DNA from 2 places in the Dyella sp. LX-66 genome. Region 2 is predicted to be linked to the other one. Evidence: predicted binding sites of a transcription regulator. Region 2 holds the regulator's gene; the other holds the start of a gene.
The links. Region 2 encodes FliA, which starts transcription of late flagellar genes. Its sites were predicted from a motif close to TAAAGTTTNNCNNNCNNNGGCCGATAA; they were not measured.
Positions count from the first base shown of each region.

Region 1 (17,757 bases), on a different contig from region 2:
GCATGGCCAGCAGGATGTCGTCGGAGACCAGCTTGCCTGCGTCCATCACCGCCTTGGCTTTCAGGCCGGTGGGCGTGCCCGCGGCCACAGCCGCACGCAGCATGTCGCCGGTGGAAATATGCGGCACGCCGAGTTCAACCTTGAGGCGCGCAGCCTGGGTACCTTTGCCCGAGCCGGGCGGGCCAAGAAGGACGAGTCGCATAATGCTCCAAGGGTTCCGGGTCGCTGGCGGCACGCTGCCCCAGCCTTCGGAAAAAAGAAAATTGACAGTCACGTTAACGTCTGTGGGGGGTGCCGTCAAACGAGATGGCGCGCTCATTTGCGCCAAGTCACTGTTGCAAAAGCGTTCTCCCACCCGCGTACGATTGCCGCACTGCACGATCATCATAGGAGTGAACCCATGAAGCGTTCGTCTCGATCCCCCGCTGGCCGCCTTTTGTATGCTCAATCGGGCGGCGTGACCGCGGTGATCAATGCCACCGCCGCCGGCGTGATCGAGGCCGCCCGGGCCAAGGGCGTGCAGGTATATGCCGCGCGCAACGGCATCCTGGGCGCGCTGCGCGAGGAACTGATCGACACGTCGAAGGAAACCGCGGCGGCCATTGCCGCCCTGCGCCACACGCCCGGCGGCGCGTTCGGCTCCTGTCGCTACAAGCTCAAGTCGCTGGAGGCGAACCGCGCCGAGTACGAGCGCCTGATCGAGGTGCTGCGCGCGCACGACATCCGCTGGTTCCTCTACAACGGCGGCAACGACTCGGCCGACACCGCGCTGAAGATCTCGCAGCTGGGCAAGGCGATGGGCTACGACATCCGCTGCATCGGCGTGCCCAAGACGGTGGACAACGACCTGGCGGTGACCGACTGCTGCCCCGGCTTCGGCTCGGTGGCGAAGTACACCGCCGTCTCCACGCTGGAGGCGAGCCTGGACGTGGCTTCGATGGCGGACACCTCGACCAAGGTGTTCATCCTGGAAGTGATGGGGCGCCATGCGGGCTGGATCGCCGCGGCCGCGGGCCTGGCCGGCGACAGGGCGGATGCGCCGCCGCATCTGATCCTGTTCCCGGAGCGGGTGTTCGACGAAGCGGCGTTCCTGGCCAAGGTAAAGGCCACCGTCGAACGCGTGGGCTGGTGCACGGTGGTGGCTTCGGAGGGCATCCGCAATGCAGAAGGCCAGTTCCTCGCCGAAGCCGGCGGCCGCGATGCGTTCGGCCATGCGCAGCTGGGCGGCGTGGCGCCGGTGCTGGCGGCGCTGGTGAAGGAGAAGCTTGGCTACAAGTACCACTGGGCGTTGCCGGATTATCTGCAGCGCTCGGCCCGCCATCTCGCTTCCAAGACAGATGCCGACCAGGCTTACGCGGTGGGCAAGGCGGCGGTGGAGTACGCGCTGGCCGGCCAGAATGCGGTGATGCCGGTGATCGTGCGCACCGCGGATGCGCCATATCGCTGGAAGATCGAATCCGCGCCGCTTTCGAAGATCGCCAACCGCGAGAAGAAGATGCCGGCTTCTTTCCTTACACGCGATGGCTTCGGCATTACGGCCGCGGCGCGGCGCTACCTCGCCCCGTTGATCCAGGGCGAGGCGCCGCTTCCGTATGGCAAGGATGGGCTGCCGAAGTACGTGCAGCTGAAGAACCTGGCGGTGGCCAAGCAGTTGCCCGAGTTCAAGCAATGACCGCGTGCTGACCGGCGTGCTGCGCGCGCTCGGCCAGCAGGGTGTCGACCAGTTCGTCCACGGCCGCCTCGGCTGCGCTCAGCGAGGCCGCCAGGCGCTCGCCGCCGAATTCGTCGTATTCGACGGCAACGCTGCGCACGTCGGTGATGCCGATATAGCCGAAGGCCGTGCATACGGCGGGTTCGACATGATTCATGGCCTCGATGCGGCCGCCCGGGCCGTAGCCGTAGTCGCCGCGCGAACCCAGCAGCACCAGGGTGCGGGGGCGTTCGTCCAGCAATGGCCAGTAGGGTTCGCCGGCTCGTGCGCGGTCGAAGCCGAAGCTGCGGCCGACGCGCACGATGTTGTCGATATACGCCTTGAAGCCGCTGGGCACGCCGAAGTTGTACATCGGCACGCCGGCGACGATCAGGTCGGCGCCGATCAATTCGTCGACCAGTGCGTCGCTTTCGGCAAGGCGCTGGTGCATCCATGGGGCGCGCTTCGCTTCCGGAGTGAAGGCGGCATGGATCCAGGCACTGTCGACGGGGGCGGGTGGGGATTGGCCGATATCGCGGTAGAGCACTGGATCCGTAGTACGGGCGGCATGCCAGCGGGCGGCGAAGCGGGCGCTGAGGCGGCGGGTGTGGGAGCCGTAGGCGTGAAGGTCGGAGCGACCGCCGCGAGCGCTGGCGTCGAGGTGCAGCAAGGTGGTCATAAGGCTTCCTATGCATGAACTCCATTCACGTGATGGAGAATGAGGTGCATGCTATGGAGCCTTGTGGCCGCTGAAAAACGATGCTTTCTCACCCGATGGATGAGTTGAATTCATCTTTGGCCCGCCGCCTGCCGCCCTTGGGTGCGCTGCGGGCATTCGAGGCGGCCGCACGCCACCAGAGTTTCCGGATGGCGGCGGAAGAGCTTTCCGTTACCGCCACCGCAGTGAGCCATCAGATCCGCCAGCTCGAACGCCTGCTCGGTGTGGCGCTGTTCGAGCGGCAGGTGCGCAAGGTGACGCTGACGGCGGAGGGGCGGCTGCTGTTTCCCGCCTTGCGCGAGAGCTTCGACCTGATGGCGGCAGCGGTGGCGCCGCTGCTGCGGCCGAAGCGGCGGCGGATGCTTACTGTCTCTGCCACACCGGCCTTTGTTGCGCGGCTGCTGGTGCCGCGATTGGCGGCGTTCCAGGCCAGCCATCCGGAGCTGGATCTGCGCTTGCATGCGTCGACGCAGCCGGTGGATTTCGCTGCGCAGCAGATCGATGCGGCGATCCGCTACGGCAAGGGGCCGTATCGGGACCTGCGCAACGAACCGCTGCTGCATACGCGGTTCGCGCCGATGTGCAGTCCGGCGCTGAAGCTGCGCACGCCGAAGGATCTCGCGCGCCATCCGCTGCTGCACTTCCAATGGCAGCCGAGTTTTCGGGAACCGCCGGACTGGGCGGCGTGGCAGCGGGCTGCCGATCTGCGCACGCTCGATGTTGCGCGCGGCGTTACGTTCAGTGATGAGACTCATGCGATCGATGCGGCGATCGCGGGCCAGGGTGTAGCGCTGCTCAACACCGCGCTGGTAGCCGACGAACTGGCGCGCGGCACGCTGGTGCAGCCGTTCGGGCCGGCACTGGATGGGCTGGATTACCAACTGGTGTATCCGCCGGCCGCTGAGAGCGATCCCGCACTCGCGGCGCTGCGCGAGTGGCTACTCCATTTGAGCTGAGCCCCCTTCTTCAACTCAAATGGAGTTGAGTACGTCCGTCCCGCTTAATCAAATCAAATTGAGTTGAACGGGTTCTTCAAATCAATTTGATTTGAAGTGTCCGTACGCTACGGAAAGAAGCGCGTGAGGCTGGCACGGTACGCCAGATAGTCCTGGATATCGTTATGCCCCGCCTCCGGCACCACCTGCAGCAGCGGCGGCGTGGCGAAGCTGGCCGCCAGCGCGGCGGTGCGCTCGGCCGGCATCAGCTGATCCTCGCCGGCGCGCACGATCAGCACCGGGCAACGCACCTGCGGCGCATAGCGCCAGGAATCGAAGCGATCGCGTGCCAGCCAGTCGACCGGAAACCACGGATAGAAGCCCTGCGCCACGCGCACCAGGCTGTCGAACGGCGTCACCAGCGCCAATCGCTCGACAGGACGCCGCGCCGCCAATTGCACCGCAACGCCACTGCCCAGGCTGCGCCCAAGCACGGCCACCGAAGCGTGGTCCTTCGCCACCCGATCGAACCAGGCGAGCGCATCGGCCACGAGCGCCTGCTCCGTCGGCTCACCCTCGCTGGCCGCGTAGCCGCGATAGGGCAGCAAATAAACCGTGCGCTCGGGAAACCACCGCGCCAGCTCCTCGCGCGCATCCTCGACCCGCTCGCCATTACCGCCGAAATACAGCAGCGCACGTGGCTTGCCGGGATTGACCACCCAGCCGCGCAAGGTCACGCCTTGGTTGACCAGTGCGATGTCCGGCGCATGCGCCACGCGCCAGCTGAACTCGGGGTGGTAGATCATGCCGCGCTGGTTAAAGTACAGCGCGGCCGCGAAAGCGATGTAGAGCAATCCAGCCAATACGGCCATCACGCCGATAACGCGCAGGAACACTCAGCGATCCCTGCCCGCCGGCTGCTTCTCGTCGACCGTCTCGATACGCGTCACCCTGCCCGCCTTCAATGTGATGCGGATGGTCCGCTCCATGGCCCGCGACGATACCGCATCCGGCAGCACCAACTCGCCGCTGTACCACTCGGCGAACACCGGCTTGCCCGGCGCCACGCCGAACAGTTCCGGCAGCGTGGCGCGGTGGCATTCGCCGGCATAGACGGCCGCGTCGATGCAAAGCCAGGTATCGATGTCCACCAGGTAGAGGCGGTCGTCTTCCAGGCGCCAGCGGCCGGTATAGCCGCGTTCGTCGTCGGTGGCGCTGCGCAGCGGCGCCGGCATGAAGCGTGGCCGCTCGCGGCCGGCGTAGTGCTGGGCCAGCGGATCGCCCAGCACGTCGTAGGTGCGGCCATGCCATTCCAGGCGTTCCGGCGGGGAAAACGCCTGCGCCGCCCACGGCAGCAGCAGGCAGGACAGCGCGAGCCGCCCCGGCCACCTGTCCGCAAAGCTTTTCGCTGACCGCTTCATGGGGCGCAGCTTGCCACAAGGTTTTGCGAGCGCCTGTACGCCTTTCGGCAAGGGCGCGCGAGCCGCGTCACGCTTCCGCATCGGCCATTTCGCCAGCGAAGCGGAAGAAGCCGACCAGCCGGCGCAAGTTGTCCGCCTGCTCCCGCAGGGCGGTGCCGGCCCCGGCCACCTCATCGACCAGGGTCGCGTTCTGGCGGGTCGTCTCGTCCATATGGCGCACGGCGCCGCCGATCTCGCCGATGCCGTCGGACTGCCCGCGGCTGTTCGCGCTGATCCCCGCCACCGTGCGGGACACCTCCACCGCGCTTTCCACGATGCGCTCCAGCACCTGCGCCGAGCGGTCGGCCAGGGCCGCGCCGGCTTCGACCGTGCCGCGGCTGTCTTCGATCAGATGGCGGATATCGCGCGCCGCCTCGGCGCTGCGCTGGGCCAGCTGGCGCACTTCGTCGGCGACCACGGCGAAGCTGCGGCCGTGTTCGCCGGCGTGTGCAGCCTCCACGGTGGCGTTCAAGGCGAGCAGGCGCGTCTGGAAGGCCAGCGTGTCGATCGCGCCGACGATATCGCTCATGCGCCGGTTCGCCGCGTCGATCGCCTCGACCGAGCGCATGGTCTGCGCCACCAGTCCGCTGCCGTCCTCGGCCTGCAGGCGCGCGGCGGCGGCGAGGCGGTCGGCCTGGGCCGCGCTGTCGGCGTTGCGGCGTACGGCGTCGGTCATGCGGGTCATCGAGATGCCGGTGCCGGCGAGGCTTTCGGCCTGCGCCTGGGTGCGCTGGCGCAAGGTGTCGTTGCCGTGGGCCAGCTGATCGGCCGCGTGCGTCACGCCGGCCGCGTTCTGCTGCACCTGGCGCACCACCAGGGCCAGGCGCTGGTCCATGCGCTGCAGGGCGCGCAGCAGGGTGCCGATCTCGTCGTGATGGCCGGGTTCGATGGCGTGGCCAAGTTCGCCGTCCGCGATGCGCTGCGTCACCGTCACCGCCTGGTCAAGCGAGCGGGTGATGGTGCGGATCAGCAGACTGTCGACCACCGCGGCCGCGCCCAACCCGAGCAGCAGCACGGTGAGCAGCACCACCAACGCACGGCGGCTTTCCCGATGCGCCGCCGCGGCCGCATCGTCACCGGCCTGCAAAGCCTTGGCGAACAGATTGGCGAAATCGGCATGCAGCGGAACAAAAGCCGGCTGCACATCCGAGGCGATCTGCACCTGGGCGATGTCGTACTGCTCCGCTTCCAGCTGCTTGATCGCCTCCTCGACCACCTGCTCGGCGGCCTTGCGGTGGGCATCGGTCACGCCGATCAGTTGCGCTTCCTGGCGCGCCAGGCCGCTGGCCTGCAGATGCTTCCAGGTCCGCTCGATATCGACGCGGTTGGACTGGATCAAGGTCTTGGCTTCATCCAGCGCCGAGGGCAAGCGCGTCAGTCCGGCATGGGTCAGGGCATTGAGGCTGTCGTTGTAGTCGTTCTGGATGCGGCCCACGTCGGACACCGGACTGAGCGCATCGGCGACCAATGCCCCCATGCGCCGGTCGGCATGCACCAGCGCCCCTACCGCGGCGCCGCCGATCAGCAGCATCAACAGCAACAAGCCGCCCAGTCGCAGAAACAGACGGGCACGCAAAGACAACGCCGCCCACCGTGGACGGGACAGGGGGAAATGCATGGAGACACCTTTGCTTGGGGAGCGGGGGATGGCCCCTGCATCGGCCGTCCGCTGCCGCGCTTTAGGAAAAACCTTGTTTTAAATCAATTATTTCAATTCGATATAACCACGGTGTCGTGGCGGTGACACGGCTGACCGCCAGATGAAGATCCTGTGACGAATAAGCCCCGGCGTTCAGACGCAGCTTTCTACGATCTTTCCTAACGACGGCAGTCCGTCGGGAGGAGCGCATATGAAGAAGCCAAGCACACAGTTCCTCGGCAGCCTGTTTCTCGCCGCCGGCCTGCTGCTCGGCAGCGGCGCCGCGCTGGCCGACAACGATCACGGCCGCGGGCACGACCGCGGCGACCGCCATGGCCACGACGACCGCGACCGCGGCCACGGCAACTGGGAGCGCAGGGACGGTCATCGGGATTGGAGCCGCCGCGACTGGGACCGCCACGACCACTGGCGCGGCCCCGACCGCGGCTGGCACGACGACCGCCGCTACTACCACGGCGGCTACTACCGCCCGCACCATCGCTGGGCGCGCGGCGAGCGCTACTACGGTCCGGTCTATGTGGTGAACGACTACCGCTACTACCGCCTGCGCCCGCCGCCGTACGGCTATCACTGGGTGCGCGACGATGGCGGCTATCTGCTGGTCGCCGTCGGTACCGGCATCATCCTGGACATGGTGCTCAACTAAGCAGCGCGCGCGATCGGGGAAGGAACTTGGTGAAGGCGGTGTCTACGGACACCGCCTTTTTCTTGCGCGGATGCAATCGTCATGGCCTACGCGTTGCGTCGCACAACATAAGCCCCGCCGACCTCTGCCTATACTCGCCGGACCCGCCCGCAAAGGGCGGTCACTACAACCGGGATGGGGAGGCTTCGATGCTGCAGCAGTATGGCTTGTGGATCGTGCTTGCATGTGCGGTCGTGGCAGTTCTGTATGGCGCGCTCTCGGTGCGCTGGATCTTGGCGAAATCACCGGGCAATGAGCGCATGCAGGAGATCGCCGCGGCGATCCAGCAAGGTGCACGGGCCTACCTCAACCGGCAGTACGCCACCATCGGTGCCGTCGGCTTGGTGCTCTTCATCGTCATCGGCCTGGCCCTGGACTGGGGCACGGGCATCGGCTTCGCCATCGGCGCGGTGCTGTCGGGCGCGACCGGCTATATCGGCATGAATGTCTCGGTGCGCGCGAACGTGCGCACCGCCGAGGCGGCGCGTTCGGGCCTGGCCTCGGCGCTCAACGTCGCGTTCCGCGGCGGCGCCATCACCGGCATGCTGGTGGTCGGCCTGGCGCTGATGGGCGTGGCGGCGTACTACGCGGTGCTGCGCCACCTGGGCTACGAGGGCATGCGTGCCCTGCACGCCCTGGTCGGCCTGGCCTTCGGCTCCTCGCTGATCTCGATCTTCGCGCGCCTGGGCGGCGGCATCTTCACCAAGGGCGCGGACGTCGGCGCCGACCTGGTCGGCAAGGTCGAAGCAGGCATTCCCGAGGACGACCCGCGCAACCCGGCGGTGATCGCCGACAACGTGGGCGACAACGTCGGCGACTGCGCCGGCATGGCGGCCGACCTGTTCGAGACCTACGCGGTAACCCTGATCGCCACCATGCTGCTGGGCGGCGTGATGGCCGAGCAGACCGGCGCCAACGGCGTGCTGTTCCCGTTGCTGCTGGGCGGCGCCTCGATCATCGCCTCGGTGATCGGCACCTTCTTCGTGCGCTCGCGGCCGGGCGGCAAGATCATGAATGCGCTGTACGCCGGCGTGGCGGTGTCCGCCGTGCTGGCGGCGATCGCGTTCTGGCCGATCACCAGCCAGCTGATGTCCGAATCCGCCTACGGCGTGGGCAAGCTCTACGGCTGCGCGCTGATCGGCCTGGCCCTCACCGGCGCCATGGTGGTGATCACCGAGTACTACACCGCCACCGAATACGGCCCGGTGCGCCACGTGGCGCAGGCTTCCACCACCGGCCATGCCACCAACATCATCGCGGGCATCGGCGTGTCGATGAAGTCCACCGCGCTGCCGGTGCTGGCGGTGTGCGCGGCGATCTGGGGCGCGTTCTCGCTGGCCGGCCTGTACGGCATCGCCATCGCGGCCACGGCCATGCTGAGCATGACCGGCATGGTGGTGGCCCTGGATGCCTACGGCCCGATCACCGACAACGCCGGCGGCATCGCCGAGATGGCCGAGCTGCCGCCGGAAGTGCGCGGCGTCACCGACCCGCTCGACGCCGTGGGCAACACCACCAAGGCGGTGACCAAGGGCTACGCCATCGGCTCGGCCGGCCTGGCCGCGCTGGTGCTGTTCGCCGACTACACGCACAACCTCAGCCAGCACCTGGGCGTGAGCGACTTCCGCTTCGACCTCTCCAACCACTACGTGATCATCGGCCTGCTGATCGGCGGCCTGATCCCCTACCTGTTCGGCGCCATGGCGATGGAAGCCGTGGGCCGCGCGGCGGGTTCGGTGGTGGAAGAAGTGCGCCGCCAGTTCCGCGAGATCAAGGGCATCATGGAAGGCACCACCAAGCCGGACTACTCGCGCGCGGTGGACATGCTGACCAAGTCCGCGATCAAGGAAATGCTGGTGCCCTCGCTGCTGCCGGTGCTGGTGCCGGTGCTGGTGGTGTTCGGCTTCAAGTGGCTGGGCGGCGCCGAGGCCGGCGCGCAGGCGCTGGGCGGCGTGCTGATCGGCACCATCGTCACCGGCCTGTTCGTGGCCATCTCGATGACCACCGGCGGCGGCGCCTGGGACAACGCCAAGAAGTACATCGAGGACGGCCACCACGGCGGCAAGGGCTCGGACGCGCACAAGGCCGCGGTCACCGGCGACACCGTGGGCGACCCCTACAAGGACACGGCGGGCCCGGCGGTGAATCCGCTGATCAAGATCATCAACATCGTGGCGCTGCTGCTGATCCCGCTGCTCTGAATCCGGCGCCATCCATTTAGACGTCTAAACTTCGGACGTCCATACACAAGAAGCGGCCCGCAAGGGCCGCTTTTTCTTTGCCCGTCACGTTCACGCAAGCAGCCAGCAAGTCCGGCGTAAGTTTCAACGATCGCCACGCAAGGCCCTACGGTCGCGCATGTCTCTGTAAATCATTGACGTCAAAGCACTGTGAAAAATACCTATACGTTTTTTGTTACGAACGTGTTGACCCATTCGTAAGTCTTCGCTAGAACCGATCTAGGCCGGAAGTCATCCGGCCACGGGGAAAACGCAATCCGACGCGCATTTCTGGTTCCTGGGGAGGAACCGGAGCAGGTTCTTGCGGCCTGCTGCCGCCGGAGTGCGTCCCTTTTTGACCGCGCGGGGCCCGCACCCGCGCCTTTCGAATTCATCTCTGGGGGAGTCTGTTGTAATGACCATCACCACCTTCACGGCGGCGCGTTCGCTGCGCTATTCCGCACTGACGCTCGCCATGGGCCTCGCGTTCGCCAGCACCGGCGCACTCGCGCAGTCCAACACCACCGGCTCGATCTTCGGCCAGATCGCCGCCAAGCAGGGCACCACGGTCGTCGCCGAGAACACCGAGACCGGCTTCAGCCGCACCGTCACCGTGGACGACAGCGGCCGCTACCGCTTCTCCACCCTGCCGGTGGGCAAGTACAAGGTGACGCTGCAGAACAACGGCAGCTCCGTCAGCACCCGCGACAACATCGTGGTGGCCATTTCCAGCGGTACCGAAGTGTCCTTCGGCGCGGCGGCCGCGGCCGGCGGCGACGCGAAGAACCTCGAAGGCGTGTCGGTGGTGGCCTCCGCGCTGCCGGCGATCGACGTGTCCTCGGTCGACACGCGCACCGTGCTCACCTCCGAGCAGCTCAACAAGCTGCCGATCGCGCGCAGCGTCGGCGCCGCCGCCCTGCTCGCACCGGGCGTGGTGGAGAACTCCAGCTACAGCACCACCGGCTTCGGCAACATTCCGAGCTTCGGCGGCGCGGCTTCGTCGGAGAACGCGTACTACATCAACGGCTATGCGGTGACCAACCCGCTGCAGTCGCTGGGCGCCACCACCCTGCCGTTCGACGCGATCGACCAGGAGCAGGTGCTCACCGGCGGCTACGGCGCCGAGTTCGGCCGCTCCACCGGCGGCGTGATCAACATCGTCACCAAGCGCGGCTCCAACCAGTGGAAGGGCGGCGTGTACGCCATCCTGCGTCCGGAAGCGCTGCGCGCCAACCCGCGCAACAACTACTTCCCGAACACCGGCTTCTACGGCGCGGGCAGCACCACGCCCACCGACGGCACGCTGTACTGGTACCGCAACAAGAACCAGTACTCGTACAACACCTACGGCGCTTACTTCAGCGGCCCGCTGATCAAGGACAAGCTGTTCTTCTACGTCGACGGCGAGATGACCAAGCAGGACGGCAACTCCGTCGCTTCGTTCTCCAACTCGTCCACCGCCGTGGCCAAGACCGGCTGGAACGACTACACCTACAAGATGCCGCGCTGGACGGCGAAGATCGACTGGAACATCACCGACAGCAACATCCTGGAGTTCACCGGCGTCCAGGACAACATCGTCTACGACTCCAGCCGCTACGCCTTCAACTACAAGGACTCCTCGCACGGCGACGTCAAGAACGGCGGCGTGCACCAGAAGGACTCCAGCCGCCTCTACATCGCCAAGTACACCAGCTACATCACCGACGACCTGACCGTGTCGGCGCTGGTCGGCAAGCAGAACATCAAGCATCTGCAGGAGCCGTTCGGCTATGACCCGAACTGCCCGTACATCTCGTCCTCGGCCACCGTGCAGGCTCCCGGCCTGACCTACGGCGCCTGCCAGCAGGGCGCGGTGTCCTCGCTGCTGCTGCCGGGCGCGAACGACAAGACCCATGGCTGGCGCCTGGACGTCGAGTACCGCCTCGGCGACCACACCCTGCGCGCAGGCTACGACGCGCAGACCGCCGAATCGCTCACCGGCTCGGCCTATCCCGGCGGCTACGCCTGGGTGTACGGCTGGCAGAAGAACGCCAACATCGGCATCGACGCCAGCCACGGCGTGGCCTCGCCGGCCTCGGCCGGCGGCCTGGGCACACAGGGCTATTTCGTCTCGCGCGCCTACAGCACGCAGAACGCCAAGGTGAAGACCGAACAGCAGGCCCAGTTCATCGAAGACCGCTGGCAGATCTCCGACCGCTGGCTGCTCTCGCTGGGCCTGCGCAACGAGCAGTTCACCAACTACAACGGCAACGGTGAGCCCTATGCCCGCCAGCGCCACCAGCTCGCTCCGCGCATCGGCGCGGCCTGGGACGTCTACGGCGATTCCTCGCTGAAGCTGTTCGCCAACGCCGGCCGCTACCACCTGGCCATGCCGAACAACGTCGCGGTGCGCGGCGCGTCCGGCTCGCTGATCACCAACGAGTACTACACCTACACCGGCGTCGACCCGACGACCGGCGCACCGACCGGTCTCACCCCGGTGGCGGTCAACCGCGCGCTGGGCTACACCTGCGGCAATACCAATGCCGTGTCCACCAACCTGGAGTGCGGCGAAGCTCCCGATCCGCGCACCGTGGCGGCCAAGGGCCTGAAGTCGCACTTCCAGGACGAGTACATCGCCGGCATGGAGCAGCAGCTCAGCCCGACCTATAACTGGGGCGCCAAGCTGACCTACCGCAAGCTGCGCAGCGCGATCGACGACACCTGCACCCCGGCCCTGGGCGGCCGCTGCTTCCTGTTCAATCCGGGCACCGGCAACACCTTCCTGGAAGAGCAGACCGACGGCAGCTTCAAGGAAATCCACTACAGCCGCCAGGAGCTCGGCCTGCCGGAACTGAAGCGCAAGTACTACGCGGTCGACCTGTTCCTGGAGCACCCATTCGCCGACAAGTGGTACGGCCGCGTCGACTACACCTACTCGCGCAACTACGGCAACACCGAAGGCCAGCTGGCCTCCGACCTGGATACCGGCAACGGCGGCCAGGCCGACGTGTCGACCACCCAGGACTGGGACCTGCCGCAGCTGATGGTCGGCTCCAACGGCCTGCTGCCGAACAACCGCAAGCACCAGATCAAGGCGTTCGGCTACTTCCAGGCCACCGAGGAATGGCGTTTCGGCGCGTCGCTGATCGCCGCCTCCGGCCGTCCGAAGAACTGCACCAGCCACTACCCGACGGCCGACAAGGGCCTGTACAGCGGTGCGGCCTACTGGTTCTGCGGCCTGTCCGGCTCGGGCACCACGCCGGGTACGGCGGGTTACGTCGCCCCGTCGGCGGACTACGCCTTCTCGCCGCGCGGCTCGCACGGCTCGGCGCCGTGGACCTACCAGCTGAACCTCAACGTGGCCTATTCGCCGGCCTGGCTGAAGGAGCTGACCCTCCAGCTGGACGTGATCAACGTGCTGAACCGCCAGGTGGCCACGGCCTACAACTATCGCTACGAAACCAGCGCGCGCAATACGCCGAACCAGCTCTACCTGCGCGAACTGAACGTGTCGGACCCGCGCTATTTCCGCATCACCGCGCGCTACGACTTCTAAGCCAAGGCATTACACAACAACCGAGCCCGGCGCCAGGCATGGCGCCGAGGTCTTCGGGTCTCCCCGAGTGCCGCCGGTTCTCCCGGCGGCTTTTTTTTGCGCGGCGGGACGGTTTCCTGTTCCACTGCGACCTGTTTGAATGCCCCGACCGCCGCCCCCACAAGGAACTCCGGTGAACAAGCTTTCCCTTTCCCTGCTGATGGCCTTATCCATGACCGGCATCGCCCACGCCGCCACGCCGCCCGCCACCACCGATGCCAACCTGTGGCTGGAAGACATCGACGGTGCGAAACAGCTCGACTGGGTGCGCCAGCACAATGCCGAGACGGTAAAGAAGTACGCCGACACGCCCGAGTTCAAGCAGCTCGACGCGCGCATTCTGGAAGTGCTCGACTCCAACGCACGCATTCCGTTCGTGGCGAAGATCGGCGACCACTACTACAACTTCTGGCGCGACAAGGAACACCCGCGCGGCCTGTGGCGGCGCACCTCGCCCGCCGAGTACGCCAAGGAACAACCCGCCTGGGAGACGGTGCTCGACCTCGACGCGCTGTCCAAGGCGGAGAAAGAGAACTGGGTGTGGCATGGCGCCGACTGCCTGAAGCCGGCCAATAAGCGCTGCCTGCTGATGCTCTCGCGCGGCGGCGCCGACGCCGACGTGGTGCGCGAATTCGACCTGGCGTCCAGGCAGTTCGTGAAGGACGGCTTCGCCCTGCCCGAGGCCAAGACCCAGGTCACCTGGAAAGACCAGGACACCCTGTACGTGGCCACCGATTTCGGCCCCGGCTCGATGACCGCCTCCAGCTACCCGCGCATCGTCAAGGAATGGAAGCGCGGCACGCCGCTGTCGTCCGCCACCACCGTGTACGAAGGCAAGCACGAGGACATGAGCATCTCCGCCGAGCGCGATCACACGCCCGGTTTCGAGCGCGATTTCGTGCATCGCCAGATTGCCTTCTACGACAGCGAGACCTTCCTGCGCGGCAAGGACGGCAAGCTCAGCAAGATCGACGTGCCCAGCGACGCCAGCACCGACGTGCAGCGCGAATGGCTGCTGGTCACGCCGCGCAGCGACTGGACGCTGGGCGGCAAGACGTATAAATCCGGCTCCCTGCTCGCCGCCCGCTTCGACGACTACATGGCCGGCAAGTACCAGGACGGCAAGCTGCCGCTGACCGTGCTGTTCGAACCGACCGAAAGCACCGCGCTGGACGCCCACTCGTGGACCCGCCATCACCTGATCCTCAACGTGATGGACAACGTGGTGAACCGCCTGGAAGTGCTCACGCCGCAGGCCGGCGCGTGGAAGCGCGAAAGCCTGGGCGGCGCGCCGCAGCTCTCCACCATCGCCGCCACCGGCATCGACGCGGACGACAGCGACGACTACTTCCTCACCGTCAGCGGTTTCCTGCAGCCGACCACGCTGTACGCCGGCACGCTCGGCGGCAGCGAACCGCAGGCGATCAAGCACAGCCCTGCGTTCTTCGACGCCTCCAAATATCGCGTGAGCCAGCACTTCGTCGCGTCGAAGGACGGTACGCGCGTGCCCTACTTCGAGATCGCCTCCAAGGATCTGAAAGCCGACGGCAAGAACCCCACCCTGCAGTACGGCTACGGCGGCTTCGAGATCTCGCTGCAGCCGGCCTACAGCGGCAGCGTGGGCCGCGCCTGGCTGGACAAGGGCGGCGTGTATGTCATTGCCGATATCCGCGGCGGCGGCGAATACGGCCCGCGCTGGCACAAGGCCGCGCTGAAGGCCAACCGCCTGCGCGCCTACGAGGATTTCGCCGCGGTCTCGCAGGACCTGATCAAGCGCGGCATCACCTCACCCGCGCACCTGGGCGCGATGGGCGGCAGCAACGGCGGCCTGCTGATGGGCAACATGCTCACGCTGTATCCGCAGCTGTACGGCGCGATCGTCAGCCAGGTGGCGCTGCTGGACATGCAGCGCTACACGCATCTGTCCGCCGGTGCCTCGTGGATGGCCGAGTACGGCGATCCGGACAAGCCGGAGGAATGGGCCTGGATCAAGACGTTCTCGCCCTACACCAATGCGAAGGCCGGCCAGAAGTATCCGCCGGTGCTGTTCACCACCTCGACGCGCGACGACCGCGTCGGCCCGGTGCATGCGCGCAAGATGTACGCGAAGCTGGCGGGGCTGGGCTACGACGCCGCGTTCTACGAGAACATCGAAGGCGGCCATGGCGCGGCGGCGGACAACAAGCAGTCGGCCTTCATGAACGCGCTGGGCTATACGTACTTGTGGGAGCATCTGAAGTAGGTTGGGTTGAGCCGAAGGCGAACCCCAACGGGCCTAGCACGGTCATCGCCACGTTGGGGTTCGCTGTGCTCACCCCAACCTACCCACCGCCCCGGCCGGCCGATATCGCATGAAATCCTTCCACAAGACCCGCCCCGAACTGCGCGACTGGATCCTCGCCACGGCCCGCGGCGGCCACACGCCGCTGGAAGTGGTCAAGCTGATGCAGGAAGCCGGCTACGACCAGCAGCAATGCCACCGCGCAGTGGCTGAAGTCCTGGGTGTGCCGCTGGCCGCGTTGAACGCGACCATCCCGCGCGCCGGGGCGAAGCGCACCACGCATCCGGCGGCGCCGTCCAGCATCGCGGACGGCCATCCGGTGCGCGTCAGCACCAGCCTGGACAGCCCCGTGGTGCGCGTGCTCGACGGCCTGCTCACCGACGGCGAATGCGAAGAACTGATCGGCCTCGCCTCGCCGCGCCTGGCCCGCTCGCTGACCGTGGACGAAGCCGGCCGCCACCAGACCGACGAGCGCCGCACCAGCAACGGCATGTTCTTCCGCCTCGCCGAGACGCCGCTGATCGAACGCATCGAGCGGCGCATCGCCAAACTGGTCGATCTGCCGATGGACCACGGCGAAGGCCTGCAGGTGCTGCACTACCAGCCCGGCCAGGAATACGAGCCGCATTTCGACTGGTTCGATCCCACCCAGCCGGGCTTTGCCGCGGTGACCGCGCGCGGCGGCCAGCGCATCGCCAGCATCGTGATGTACCTCAACACGCCCGAGGAAGGCGGCGGCACCGGCTTTCCGGCGGCCGGCCTCACCGTCACGGCCCTGCGCGGTTCGGCCGTCTATTTCGCTTACGACACCGGCGACCAGAGCTCGCTGCACGCCGGCCTGCCCGTGCTGAAGGGCGAAAAATGGATTGCCACCAAGTGGTTGCGCGAGCGTCCCTACCAGCGCTGAGCGCGCCGCGGCACTGACGCCGCCCTGAACCCGCCGGCCCGGCCTGCTGCGACGCAGCAGCCTTTGCCGTATGCTTGCGAGCTTTCCCCAAGCCTTATCCAGTCAAGGAATCACCATGGGTCTGCATCTCGTCTCCGCCGGCCGCGACGTGCCGAACGAAATCAACGTCATCATCGAAATCCCCAAGGATTCCGAGCCGGTCAAGTACGAGGTGGAGAAGGAAAGCGGCGCGATCTTCGTCGACCGCATCCTGTCCACGCCGATGCGCTACCCCTGCAACTACGGCTACGTGCCGGGCACGCTCGGCGGCGACGGCGACCCGCTGGACGCGCTGGTGATCCTGCCGCTGCCGCTGGTGCCGGGCTCGGTGATCCGCTGCCATCCGGTCGGCATGCTGAAGATGACCGACGAAGCCGGCGCCGACGAGAAGCTGGTGGTGGTGCCGGTGGCCAAGATCTTCAACGGCTACTCCCACATCAAGGACATCAAGGAAGTCTCCGGCCACTGGCTGGAGCGCATCGGCCACTTCTTCGAGCACTACAAGGACCTGGAGAAGGGCAAGTGGGTGAAGCTCGAGGGCTGGGGCGGCGCCGACGAAGCCAAGGCGGAAATCCTCAACGGGATCGAGCGCTACAAGGCCGAGAAGAAGGGCTGAGTCCCGGTCATTTCAGCCTTGCAAAAAAGCCCCGCATAGCGGGGCTTTTTTTGTGCCGATCTCATCAAAAGCACCTGTCCGCGAGATTCAACCTGGCGCTCCGGCCGGCCCCTCACCCCAGCCCTCTCCCCGGAGGGGAGAGGGAGCAGGTCGGGTTGCCGCTAGATCGTGTCGACCACGCCGCCATCCACGCGCAGCGACGCGCCGGTCGTTGCCGACGCCTGCGGCGAGCAGGTGTACACCACCATGTTCGCCACCTCTTCCGTGCTGGCGATGCGCTGGATGATCGAGCTGGAACGGTGCGCCTTGACGAACTCGTCGCCGATCTGTTCGTAGCTCTTGCCTTCGCGTTCGGCCTGCTCGCGCACGAGGTCCTTGAAGCCGTCGGACAAGGTCGGCCCGGGCAGCACGCTGTTGACAGTAACGCCGCTGCCCGCGGCCACCTTGGCCAGGCCGCGCGCGATCGACAGCTGCGCCGTCTTGGTGAAGCCGTACTGCACCATATCCACTGGGATATTGAGGCCCGACTCCGACGAGATGAACACCACGCGCCCCCAGCTGCGTTCCATCATGCCGCGCATGTAATGGCGCGACAGGCGCACGCCGGACATCACATTGGTCTGGAAGTAGCGCTCCCATTCCGCGTCGTCGATATCGAAGAACGGAATGAGCCCGAAGATGCCGGCGTTATTGACCAGGATGTCGACGCTGGGCACCGCATCGGTCAGCGCCTTCGCGCCCGCGGCGGTGGACAGGTCCGCCGCTGCGCCTTCCACGTTCGCGCCATGCAATTGCTTGCGCAGCTTGTCCACCACCTGCTGCACGGTGCCGGGGTTGCGGCCGTTGATGATCACGTTGGCACCCGCCTGCGCGAGGCCGGTGGCGATGGCCAGGCCGATGCCGGCGGTGGAAGCGGTGACCAGGGCGTTCTTGCCGGAAAGATCGATGTGCATGGGCTTACCTCGAA
Region 1 covers NZ_JAHFVJ010000006.1:388,201-405,957, reverse strand. Annotated here, with positions in the region: gene KK141_RS14640 (adenylate kinase) at 1-202, opposite strand, end outside; gene KK141_RS14635 (6-phosphofructokinase) at 401-1,672, shown strand; gene KK141_RS14630 (NAD(P)H-dependent oxidoreductase) at 1,662-2,369, opposite strand; gene gcvA (transcriptional regulator GcvA) at 2,465-3,364, shown strand; gene KK141_RS14620 (alpha/beta hydrolase) at 3,472-4,239, opposite strand; gene KK141_RS14615 (hypothetical protein) at 4,240-4,764, opposite strand; gene KK141_RS14610 (methyl-accepting chemotaxis protein) at 4,832-6,379, opposite strand; gene KK141_RS14605 (RcnB family protein) at 6,654-7,109, shown strand; gene KK141_RS14600 (sodium-translocating pyrophosphatase) at 7,298-9,349, shown strand; gene KK141_RS14595 (TonB-dependent receptor) at 9,783-12,908, shown strand; gene KK141_RS14590 (prolyl oligopeptidase family serine peptidase) at 13,120-15,189, shown strand; gene KK141_RS14585 (2OG-Fe(II) oxygenase) at 15,299-16,135, shown strand; gene ppa (inorganic diphosphatase) at 16,251-16,790, shown strand; gene KK141_RS14575 (SDR family oxidoreductase) at 16,952-17,743, opposite strand.
Region 1: a site for FliA is predicted at 6,459-6,485, ahead of KK141_RS14610 (methyl-accepting chemotaxis protein). Genes of this name have one in related genera too.

Region 2 (11,923 bases):
GCCCAGCTGCCGATCCTGCTCGGCAGCGTGCTGTGGGCGATGGGCCGCGTGGCCGGCCTGTTCCTGGTGGCGCCGGTGTTCGGCGCCACGGTATTGCCGGCGCGCATCCGCGTCGGCCTGATCCTGCTGCTGACCATGGTGCTGGCGCCGCTCGCGCCGGCACGGATCGATCCGATGAGCGCCAGCGGCATCGCCACCATGGCGGGGCAGGTGCTGATCGGCGCCGCGGTGGGTTTCGTGCTGCGGCTGACTTTCGAGGCGGTGGCCTTCGGCGGACAGCTGGTGGCGCAGAGCATGAGCTTAGGGTTCGCCGAAGTGGTGAACCCGCAGGGCGGCGGCAGCTCGCCGGTGCTCAACCAGTTCTATCTGCTGCTGGTGACCTTGCTGTTCCTGGCCATGGACGGGCATCTGCGCCTGATCGCGCTACTGGCGGAAAGCTTCCGCACGCTGCCGCCGGGTGCCGGAGCGATTTCGCCGGACGGCCTGCATGCGGTGGCGATGTTCGGCGGGCAGTTGTTTTCCGGCGCGGTGCGCGTCGCCCTGCCGGCGATGACGGCGCTGCTGGTGGTGAACATGGGCTTCGGCGCGATCAGTCGCGCGGCGCCGTCGATGAATCTGTTCGCGGTGGGTTTCCCGATCACCTTGTGCCTGGGCTTTATCGCCTTGTGGCTGTCGTTGCGTGCGCTGCCGGGAGCTTTTGGCTCGCTCGAAGAAAGCGCGTGGTCCTTGATGCGCGAGCTGCTGGGAGCTTGACGTGTCCGAGAGCGACGACCAGGAACGCACCGAAAAACCATCAGAAAAACGCCTGCGCGAAGCGCGGGAGAAGGGCGACGTTCCGCGCTCGCGCGATCTGTCGGGCGCCCTGGTGGTGCTGGCCGGTGTCGCCGCGCTGATGAGCGGCGGCGAGCGTGCGTTCGTCCACGCCAAGCGCGTCTACGAACTCGGCTTCGGCTACAGCCGCGAAGCGCTGTTCTCCGGCGAGCTGCCGGCGCGTGTGCTCGCTGCCGCGCTGCGCGAGGCGATGGCCCTGATCACGCCGGTCGCGGTGGCGACGATGTTGGCCACGTTCGCTGCCCCTTTGCTGCTGGGCGGCCTCAGTTTCAGCGCGCAGGCGCTGGAGCCGAAGTTCGACCGGCTCGATCCCATCGCCGGCCTCGGCCGTCTTGTATCGATGCGCGGCGCGGTGGAGCTGGCGAAGTCGCTGCTCAAGCTGGTGTTTATCGGCGCCGCGCTGGCCTGGTTCCTGTGGCACCGGCAGGACGCCATGCAGGCCACCGGGCGCGGCACCGTCGGTGCGGGCATCGCGCTGTCGCTGGCGCAGATGGGTAACGCTGCGCTGCTGTTCGGCACCATGCTGGCGCTGATCGGCGGCATCGATGCGGCTTACCAGCGCTACGACCACGGCCGCCGCCTGCGCATGACCAAGCAGGAGCTGCGCGACGAGAACAAGGAAAGCGAAGGCAATCCCGAGCTCAAGGGCCGCATCCGCCAGGTGCAGCACCAGCTGGCGCGCCGCCGCATGATGCAGGAGCTGCCCAAGGCCGACGTGGTGGTGACCAACCCCACCCACTTCGCCGTGGCGCTGAAGTACGACGAGAGCCGCATGCGCGCGCCGCGCGTGGTCGCCAAGGGCGCCGACGTGCTGGCCATGCAGATCCGCCAGGTCGCCGCCGGGCACCGCATCCCGATGGTGGAAGCGCCGCCGCTGGCGCGCGCGCTGTACGCCACCACGGAACTGGGCCGCGAGATTCCCGCCGCGCTCTACGTCGCCGTGGCGCAGGTGCTGGCCTACGTGTTCCAGCTGCGCCAGGCCGTCGCGCATGGCGACGCGCCGCCCGTGCCTCCTTCGCCGCAGGTCGATCCGGACCTGCTCGGCCCTTACCGCTGATTCTTTCCAGGACACCGCTCCATGGCTGCCGCAAGCGCAAGCGCGTTCGAGACCTTCAAGCAGATCACCCGCCGCGGAGCCGGCGCGCCCATCGTGATGCTGGCCGCGCTGGCGATGGTGATGCTGCCGATGCCGCCGTTCCTGCTGGACATGCTGTTCAGCTTCAACATCGCGCTGTCGCTGGTGATCCTGCTGGCGGTGATCTACGTGATGCGGCCGCTGGAATTCGCCGCGTTTCCCACCGTGGTGCTGATGGCCACCCTGCTGCGCCTGGCGCTGAACATCGCTTCCACCCGCGTGGTGCTGCTGCACGGCCATAACGGTCCGGGCGCGGCGGGCAAGGTGATCGAGGCCTTCGGCGAGTTCGTCATCGGCGGCAATTTCGCGGTGGGCCTGGTGGTGTTCGCCATCCTCACCATCATCAACTTCGTGGTGGTGACCAAGGGCGCCACGCGCGTGTCCGAAGTGACCGCGCGCTTCACCCTGGACGCCATGCCCGGCAAGCAGATGGCGATCGACGCCGACCTCAACGCCGGCCTGCTCACCCAGGAACAGGCGCGCGAGCGCCGCCAGGAAGTGCGCGAGGAAGCGGACTTCTACGGCTCGATGGACGGTGCCTCGAAGTTCGTGCGCGGCGACGCCACGGCGGGCATCCTGATCCTGGTGATCAATATCGTCGGCGGCTTCTTCGTCGGCGTGATGCAGCACGGCCTCAGCGCCGGCGACGCGGCCAAGACCTACACCTTGCTCACCATCGGCGACGGCCTGGTCGCGCAGGTGCCGGCGTTGATGCTGTCGATCGCCACCGCGGTGATCGTCACCCGCGTCTCGCGCGCGCAGGACATGGGCAAGCAGGTGCTCGGCCAGGTGTTCGGCCAGCCGCGTGCGCTGGCGGTGGCTGGCGTGGTGCTGGGCGTGATGGGCCTGGTGCCCGGCATGCCGAACATCGCCTTCCTGCTGCTGGGTGCGATCTGCGGCGGCGCCGCGTGGATGATGCTCAAGCGCGAGCGCGAAACGCGCGCCAAGCTGGCCGAGGAAGCCATCGCCGAAGCCGCGCCCGCCGCGGCGCCCACCGAGCGCTTGGAGCTGGGCTGGGAAGATGTCGCGGGTGTCGATCCGGTGGGTCTGGAAGTGGGCTATCGCCTGATCCCGCTGGTGGACAAGAACCAGGGCGGCGAGCTGATGGGGCGGATCAAGTCGGTGCGCCGCAAGCTGTCGCAGGAGCTGGGCTTCCTGGTGCCGCCGGTGCACATCCGCGACAACCTCGACCTTGGCCCCAACACCTATCGCATCACCCTGATGGGCGTGCCGATGGGCGAGGCCGAGGTGCACAACGAGCGCCTGCTGGCGATCAATCCCGGCCGCGTGCACGGCAGCTTGCAGGGCATCGCCACGCACGATCCGGCCTTCGGCCTGGAAGCGGTGTGGATCGAATCCGGCCAGCGCGACAACGCGCAGGCGCTGGGCTACACCGTGGTCGACCCCGCCACCGTGGTGGCCACGCATCTGTCGCACATCCTGCAGGGCCACGCGCACGAACTGCTCAGCCACCAGGACGTGCAGCAATTGCTGGACCGCCTCGCCGCCGTCGCGCCGAAGCTGGTGGAAGACCTGGTGCCCAAGCGCATGTCGCTGGGCGTGGTGGTGAAGGTGCTGCAGAACCTGCTGGCCGAGCGGGTGCCGATCCGCAACATGCGTTCCATCGTCGAATCCTTGGCGGAACACGCGGGCCAGAGTCAGGATCCCGGCGCGCTCACCGCCGCCGTGCGCGTGGCGCTGGGCCGCCAGATCGTGCAGGAGATCGCCGGCCTGGGCACCGAGATCCCGGTCATCACGCTGGCGCCGGAACTGGAGCAGATCCTGCTCGGTTCGCTGGCCAATGGCGGTGTGGCGGGCGCCGCGGTGGAACCGGGCCTGGCCGACCGCCTGCAGAGCGGCGTCGCCGACGCCGCGCGCCGCCAGGAAATGGGCGGCGAACCGGCCGTGCTGCTGGTCGCGCCGCAGCTGCGGCCGTGGCTCGCGCGCTTCACGCGCCACGTGGCACAGAACCTGCACGTACTGGCCTACAACGAGGTGCCCGACAACCGTCGGGTGCGTTTGGTGCAGGCGCTGGGACGCTGATCCGGCGCTGGAACTAGGGATCGAACCGACCGATGAAGATCAAGCGTTTCGTAGCCGCGGACATGCGCCAGGCCATGCGCGAAGTGCGTGAGGAACAAGGCCCCGACGCGGTCATTCTTTCCACGCGCCGTCTCGACGAGGGCGTGGAGATCATTGCTGCCGTCGACTACGACGAATCCCTGGTGCGCGAGGCCGCGCGCTCGGGCGAGCCGTTGCCGACCGAAGTGCGCATCGTGCGCGAGCGTGCGGCGGAACCGCCGGCGCTGCCGCCGAAGCCGCGGCGTGCGCCGGCGCCTGCGCCGGTGGCTCCCGTTGCCGCGCCGGTGCAGCGTGCCCCGGTAGCGCCGGTTGTCGCGCCAGTTGCCGCCGCACCGGTCGCCGCTGCAAAACCCGAACCGGCTGCCACGCCCGCCGAACCGGCCCCGCTGCATCCGATGGTGGAGCAGGCCGCGCTCGACACCGCGCGCATGCGCGCCGAGCTGGGCAGCCTGCGCGAGCTGCTGGAATCTCAAATGGCTTCGCTCGCATGGAACGACTTGCAGCGCCGCCATCCGCTGCGCGGCCGCGTGCTGCGCGACATGACGCGCATCGGCATCGAGCCCGATGTGGCGCGCCGCCTCGCCGACGAACTGCCCGACCGCCTCAGCGCCGACCAGGCGCGCTATCTGCCGCTGGGCGTGCTCAGCCGCAGCCTTGCCATCACCGGCTATGACGTCGCCGCCAGCGGCGGCGTGGTGGCCCTGGTCGGACCGACCGGCGTGGGCAAGACCACCACCATCGCCAAGCTTGCCGCGCGCGCGGTGCTGCGCCATGGCGCTTCGCAGGTGGCCCTGGTCAGCACCGACAACTACCGCATCGGCGCCGCCGCGCAGCTGGAGCACTACGGCCGCCTGCTCGGCACCCGCGTGTTTCCCGCGCACGATGCCGAAAGCCTGCGCGAAGTGCTCGACGTGCTGCGTGGCCGCCGCGTGGTGCTGGTCGACACCGCCGGCGTGGCCGGCAGCGATCCGCGCCTTGAGCAGCAGATGCAATTGCTGCGCGCCGCCGGCGAGCTGCGCACCTGCCTGGTGCTGGCCGCCAATGCGCAGGCGCAGGCGATCGACGACATGGTGCGCGCCTTCCTGCCGCAGCAGCCGCAGGCCTGCATCCTGACCAAGCTCGACGAAGCGCCCAGCCTGGGCGGCGCGCTGTCCGCGCTGATCCGCCACCGGCTGCCGCTGGACTACACCACCGACGGCCAGCGCGTGCCCGAAGACCTCGCCACCGCCGATGCGCGCGTGCTGGTCTGCCGTGCCGCGCAGGTGCTCAAGGGCAGTGCGCCCGCGGTGGACGAAGGCTATATGGCCGAGCGCTTCGGCCTGGCCATGGCAGGTGCACGATGACCACGCTGGCGATGGACCAGGCCTGGGGCCTGAGCAATCTGTTTTCGGCTTTTCATTCCTCGGGCGACAACGACGTGCGTCCGCTCGCCGCGGGTTCCGGCCATTCGCTGCCCGCCGCGCCGCCGCGCCGCTGCCGCGCGATCGCCGTGGCCGGCGGCAAGGGGGGCGTGGGCAAGTCCACGGTGGCGGTGAACCTCGGCATGTCGCTGGCCATGGCCGGGCGCGAGGTGGCGCTGCTGGATGCGGACCTGGGCCTGGCCAACCTGGACGTGCTGCTCGGCCTGCAGCCGTCGCGGCATATCGGCCATCTGCTCGACGGCAGCTGCTCGCTCAGCGAATTGATGCTGCCGGCGCCGCATGGGCTGAAGGTGATCCCGGCAGGCTCCGGTGCGCGCCGCCTGGCCCAGCTGGATACGCGCGAGCACGCCGCGGTGATCCGCGCCTTCGACGAACTGCCCGATCCGCCGGAATTCCTGATCGTGGACACCGCCGCCGGCGTGGCCGACAACGTGGTGATGTTCGCCGCGGCGGCCGACGACGTGGTGCTGGTGGTCTGCGACGAGCCGGCCTCGCTCACCGACGCCTACGCGCTGACCAAGGTGCTCAGCCGCGACTTCTGCGTGCGGCGCTTCCACGTGGTGGCCAACATGGTCCGCCATGCCGGCGAGGCGCGGCAGCTGTACGAGAAGCTGGCCCGCGTGTGCGACCGCTTCCTGGATGTGGCGCTGGATTTCATGGGCGCGGTTCCTTACGACGAACACCTGCGCCAGGCCATCCGCCGCCAGAGCGCGGTGGTGGATCTGTGGCCGGCCAGCCGGTCCGCACGGGGATTCAAGCAAATGGCGGGTGCGGTCGATACATGGGGAGAACCCCTGCGCACGGGTCGCGACCGCATCGCTTTTTTTGGAGGGCAGGTCGCCATGGCGCCGGACCCGGTACGCGAGGGGGGTGTGAGATGAGCGTGGCTTCCGAATATCTGCAACTGCAACGCGAAAGCACGGAGGAGATGGTGCGCCGGCACGCTCCGCTGGTGCGCCGTATCGCCTATCACCTGATGGGCCGGCTGCCGCCCAGCGTGGACGTGGACGACCTGGTGCAGGCCGGCATGATCGGCCTGCTGGAAGCGGCGCGGAACTACGCGACCGACCGCATGGCCAGCTTCGAGACCTATGCGGGCATCCGCATCCGCGGCGCCATGCTGGACGAGCTGCGCAAGACCGATTGGACGCCGCGCTCGGTGCATCGCAAGTTGCGCGAGGTCTCGGAGGTGGTGCGCCAGATCGAGAACGAAACGGGCGCCGACGCCACCGACGCCGAGGTCATCCGGCGGCTGGGCATCGACGCGCAGGAGTACCACCAGATCCTGGCCGACGCGGCCAGCGCGCGCTTGCTCAGTCTCTCCGCGCCGGAGGACGACGAGGACGGCGCCGCGCTGGACGTGGCCGACCAGGAAGGCCTGGGGCCGCAGGACCGCTTCGAGCAGGAAGGCATGCGCGGGGCGCTGGTCGAGGCGATCGGCGGGCTGCCGGAGCGCGAACAGCTGGTGATGTCGCTGTACTACGAGCAGGAACTGAATTTGAAGGAGATCGGCGCCGTGCTCGGCGTGACGGAATCGCGGGTGTGTCAGATCCATGGCCAGGCCCTGATCCGGTTGCGCGCACGGATGACCGGTTGGCGCGAGCAGGGTGCGGCAGCCGAAAGCGGTAAGCCGAAGAAGTTGAAGAGTACGGGTTAAAGCGGTCACTCCACGCTGGCGCCCTTCTCCCGCCGGGAGAAGGTGGCGGCAGCCGGATGAGGGTTCGGGCGGAGCGCAAGACATCACTCTCGCGCTCCGCCCGAACCCTCACCCCAACCCCTCTCCCGAGGGGAGAGGGGCTAAAGCACAACGCTTCAACCAATACGCAATCTAAAGACCTGGAGAGAGGCGTTTGGACAAGAACATGAAAATCCTCGTGGTGGACGACTTCTCCACCATGCGGCGCATCGTGCGCAACCTGCTGGTGGAGCTGGGCTTCACCAATGCGCTGATCCAGGAAGCCGACGACGGCGTCAATGCCATGGCGGTGCTCAAGCAGCAGTCGTTCGACATGGTGGTGACCGACTGGAACATGCCGAACATGACCGGCATCGACCTGCTGCGCGCGATCCGCGCCGAGCCCGCGCTGAAAGGCCTGCCGGTGCTGATGGTCACCGCCGAGAACAACCGCGACCAGATCATCGCCGCCGCCCAGGCCGGCGTGAACGGTTACATCGTCAAGCCCTTCACCGCGGTCACGCTGAAGGAAAAGCTGGACAAGATCTTCGAGCGGCTCGCCGCGCAAGGAGCAAGCGCATGAGCGCCGTGATGATTACCCCCATGAGCGCGGCGCTGCCGCAGGAAGTGCAGGAACTGCTGGCCAGCCCCGACGGCGCCGCCTTCGAGATGGCGCTGGACACCATGGTGCGCCAGCGCGAGCAGCACCTGTTCCGCGCGCTGGGCCTCTTGGCCCGCGACCTGCACGAAGCCGTGCGCCGCCTCGGCGGCGAGCTGGCCCAGGAAGGCGTGCCCGGCAGCGTGGCCGACGCGCGCCAGCATCTGCACGACGTGCTGGAGATGAGCGCCAAGGCCGCGCATCGCAGCATCGATTTCGCCGAACGCATGCGGCCGCAGGCCACCGCCCTGGAAAGCAGCGCCGATGCCGTGCTGGCCGGCGGCGGCGAAGCCGCGGAGCTGGCGACGCAGGCGCGGCAGTTCGCCGGGCAGTGCCGCGAAGGGCTGTCGGACATGGTGATGGCGCAGTCCTGGCAGGACCTGTCCGGCCAGCGCATCAAGAAAGTGTCCACCTTTATCGGCAGTGTGGAATCCTCGCTGCTGGAACTGGTGCGCCTCACCGGCGCGCTGGCCGGCGGCGAAGCGCCGGTGGCCGCGGCCAAGGTGAACAGCCAGGACGAGGCGGACCGCCTGCTCAGCGAATTCGGTTTCTGAGCGCGGGGTTCTGATGGATCCGTCACTCGACAGCGAGCTGCGCGACGATTTCCTGGTCGAGGCCGGGGAACTGGTGCAGCGCCTGGGCGAACAGCTGGTGGCGCTGGAGGAAGCGCCGCGCGACGCCGAACTGCTCAATGCGGTATTCCGCGCCTTCCACACGGTGAAGGGCGGCGCGGGCTTCCTCGGCATCGACCCGATGGTGCAGCTGTGCCATCACGCCGAAGACCTGCTCAATGAAGCGCGCTCCGGCCACGTGCTGATCGACGCAGCGCGGATGGACGCATTGCTGGAAGCGCTGGACCTGGTCAACGCGATGATGTCCGCGCTGGCTGCGTCCAGCGAGATGCCGGTGGCGCCCGCGGCGCTGCTGGTGCGGCTGCAGCCGCATGCGGCGCGCCCGCCGGCTCCGGCACCCGCTCCCGTGCCGGCGCCCGCGCCGGTGGCGGAAGAGGGCGGCACCATCGACGACAGCGAGTTCGAGGCGCTGCTCGACAATCTCTACGGCATGGGCGGCGCGCCGGGCGCACCGGTGCAGCCGCCGGCGTCCGAGACGATCGACGACGCCGAATTCGAAAAGCTGCTGGACAACCTGCACGGCAAGGGCAAGGCGCCCGGCACGCCGGCGCAGCCGTCGGCCAGCACCATCGACGACAGCGAGTTCGAAGCGCTGCTCGACAGCCTGCATGGCAAGGGCGCCGCACCCGGCGCCGCGGCGAAGGCTGCCGCAACGCCTGCGCCGGCCAAAGCCGCGGCAAAGGTCGCGCCGCCGCCGGAAGCCACCGTGCGCGTGGATACCGGCCGCCTCGATGCGCTGGTCAACCGCGCCGGCGAACTGGTGCTGGTGCGCAACCGCCTGCTCAGCCTCGCCGCCAGCAGCGGCGACGAACCGTTCAACACCGCGGCCGGTGAACTCGATCGCGTGGCCGATGAACTGCAGGGCGCCGTGCTCGGCATGCGCATGCAGCCGGTGGGTCGATTGTTCCAGCGTTTCCCGCGCATCGTGCGCGATCTCGCCCGCCAGCTCGGCAAGGAGATCGAGCTGGTGCTGGAAGGCGAGGACACCGACCTGGACCGAAGCCTGGTCGAGGCGCTGGCCGATCCGCTGATTCACCTGCTGCGCAACGCGGTCGACCACGGCCTGGAAACACCGGACGTGCGCGAAAGCGCCGGCAAGCCGCGCAAGGGCCGCGTGCGCCTGGCGGCCAGCCAGCGCGGCGAACGCATCGTGATCGTGGTGGCCGACGACGGCCGCGGCATGGATCCGGACATCCTGCGCCGCAAGGCGGTGGAGAAGGGCGTGATCGACGCGGCACAGGCTTCGCGCCTGTCCGAGACCGAATGCCTGGAACTCATTTTCCGTCCCGGCTTCAGCACGGCCGCACAGGTCTCCGACATCTCCGGTCGCGGCGTCGGCATGGACGTGGTCAAGACGCGCGTGGCGGAACTCGGCGGCACCTTGCAGGTGCGCTCGAAGCTGGGGCAGGGCAGCGAGCTTGAGCTCACCGTGCCGCTGACGCTGGCGATCGTGCGCGTGCTGATGGTGCGCGTCGGCGCGCGCCTGTTCGCGATGCCGCTGAGCAACGTGGACGAAGTATTCGAACTTTCCGCCGGGCAGGACCGCCTGCTCGACGGCAGCCTGATCGCCGCGCATCGCGACCGCGCGCTGCCGCTGGGCGACCTGGCCGCATGGTCCGCGGCCGCGCCGACGGCGGGCCGCCACGTGGTGGTGCTGCATATCGGCCACCAGCGCCTGGGCTGCCTGGTGCACGACGTGCTCGGCCGCGAGGACGTGATGGTCAAGCCGCTGGGTCCGCTGTTCGCCGGCACCGCCGGCGTGGCCGGCGCGACCATCACCGGCGACGGGCGCCTGGCCCTGGTGCTGGACCTGGCGGGCCTGGCCGGCGAAGGCGGCCCGTGGCAGCTGGCGCCGCGGGTATCCCCAACACTAGAGGCGGTGGTCTGACATGGATCTGGTTAGCGTCATCGGCACGATCCTGGCCTTCGTGGTCGTGATCCTCGGCACCATCCTCAAGGGTTCCAGCGTGGAAGCGCTGTGGAACCCGGCTGCTTTCGTGATCGTCTTCGCCGGCACCATCGCCGCCCTGCTGGTGCAGACCCAGGGCAAGGTGCTCAAGCATGCGATGGGCATGCTGCCGATGATCTACAAGCCGCCCAAGCACGTGCCCAACGATCTGATCAGCCGCGTGATCGGCTGGAGCGAGATCTCGCGCCGCCAGGGTCTGCTCGGCCTGGAGCCGCAGATCGAATCCGAGCAGGACCCGTTCGTGCGCAAGGGCCTGCAGCTGCTGGTCGACGGCAGCGAGCCGGAGGCCATCCGCGGCGTGCTGGAAGTGGAGCAGGACACGCGCGAGCACGAGGACCTGGCCGGCGCGAAAGTGTTCGAGCAGGCCGGCATCTATTCGCCGACCATGGGCATCATCGGCGCCGTGATGGGCCTGATGGCCGTGATGCAGAACCTGGCCGACCCCAGCAAGCTGGGCCACGGCATCGCTGCAGCTTTCGTCGCCACCATCTACGGCGTGGCGCTGGCCAACCTGCTGATGCTGCCGATGTCCTCGCGCCTGAAGGGCATGATCCACAAGCAGGGCAAGATGCGCGAGATCATCATCGAAGGCCTGGTCTCGATCGCCCGCGGCGACAATCCGCGCCAGATCGAAAGCCGCCTGCAGGGCTACCTCACATGAGGAAGAAGAAGCACGAGGACCACGTCAATCACGAGGCCTGGGCGATCCCCTATGCCGACCTGATGACGCTGCTGCTCGCGTTCTTCGTGGTGATGTACGCGGTGTCGGTGGTGAACGAGGGCAAGTACCGCGTGATGTCCGAGTCGATCATCGAAGCCTTCAACGGCAACAACAAGCAGATCCAGCCGGTGCAGACCAACAGCGCGACCGCGCCTGCGCCGGTGCCGGCCAAGCGCTCGACCAGCACCACGCCGCCGTCGCTGCGCCCGCGCCTGGCCGTGGCGCTGCCCTCGCAGTCGCTGCCGCCGCAGATGACCCAGGGTTCGCTGACCACGCGCGAGAACGCGCAGGAAAACCTGCAGAAGATCCAGGACGAGGTGCAGCACGCGCTGCAGCCGCTGATCGACCAGAGCCTGGTGGTGGTGCGCCGCACGCAGAGCTGGCTGGAGATCGAGATCCGCACCGACATCCTGTTCCCCAGCGGCGTGGCGCGGCTGTCGCCCGAGGCGGACACCACGCTGCGCAGCGTGGCCGGCATTCTGTCGCCGTTCCCGAATCCGCTGCGCGTGGAAGGCTATACCGACGACAAGCCGATCAATACCTCGGTCTTTCCGTCGAACTGGGAACTGTCCGCCGCACGTGCGGCGAGCGTGGCGCGGCTGTTTGCCGACAACGGCGTGGATCCGAACCGCATCGGCATCATGGGCTGGGGGCAGTACCGTCCCGCCGCGGACAACGTCAGCGAGGAAGGCCGCAACCGCAACCGCCGCGTGCTGGTGGTGGTGCTGGGCGACCAGCAGGGCCCGGCGCGCTTCTACAGCGATGCCGATCGCGCGGAGCCGGCGGTGGCGCAGGCGGC
Region 2 covers NZ_JAHFVJ010000001.1:69,239-81,161, reverse strand. Annotated here, with positions in the region: gene fliR (flagellar biosynthetic protein FliR) at 1-753, shown strand, start outside; gene flhB (flagellar biosynthesis protein FlhB) at 755-1,888, shown strand; gene flhA (flagellar biosynthesis protein FlhA) at 1,910-4,009, shown strand; gene flhF (flagellar biosynthesis protein FlhF) at 4,042-5,391, shown strand; gene KK141_RS00390 (MinD/ParA family protein) at 5,388-6,350, shown strand; gene KK141_RS00385 (RNA polymerase sigma factor FliA) at 6,347-7,126, shown strand; gene cheY (chemotaxis response regulator CheY) at 7,320-7,727, shown strand; gene KK141_RS00375 (protein phosphatase CheZ) at 7,724-8,356, shown strand; gene KK141_RS00370 (chemotaxis protein CheA) at 8,370-10,322, shown strand; gene KK141_RS00365 (flagellar motor protein) at 10,324-11,064, shown strand; gene motD (flagellar motor protein MotD) at 11,061-11,923, shown strand, end outside.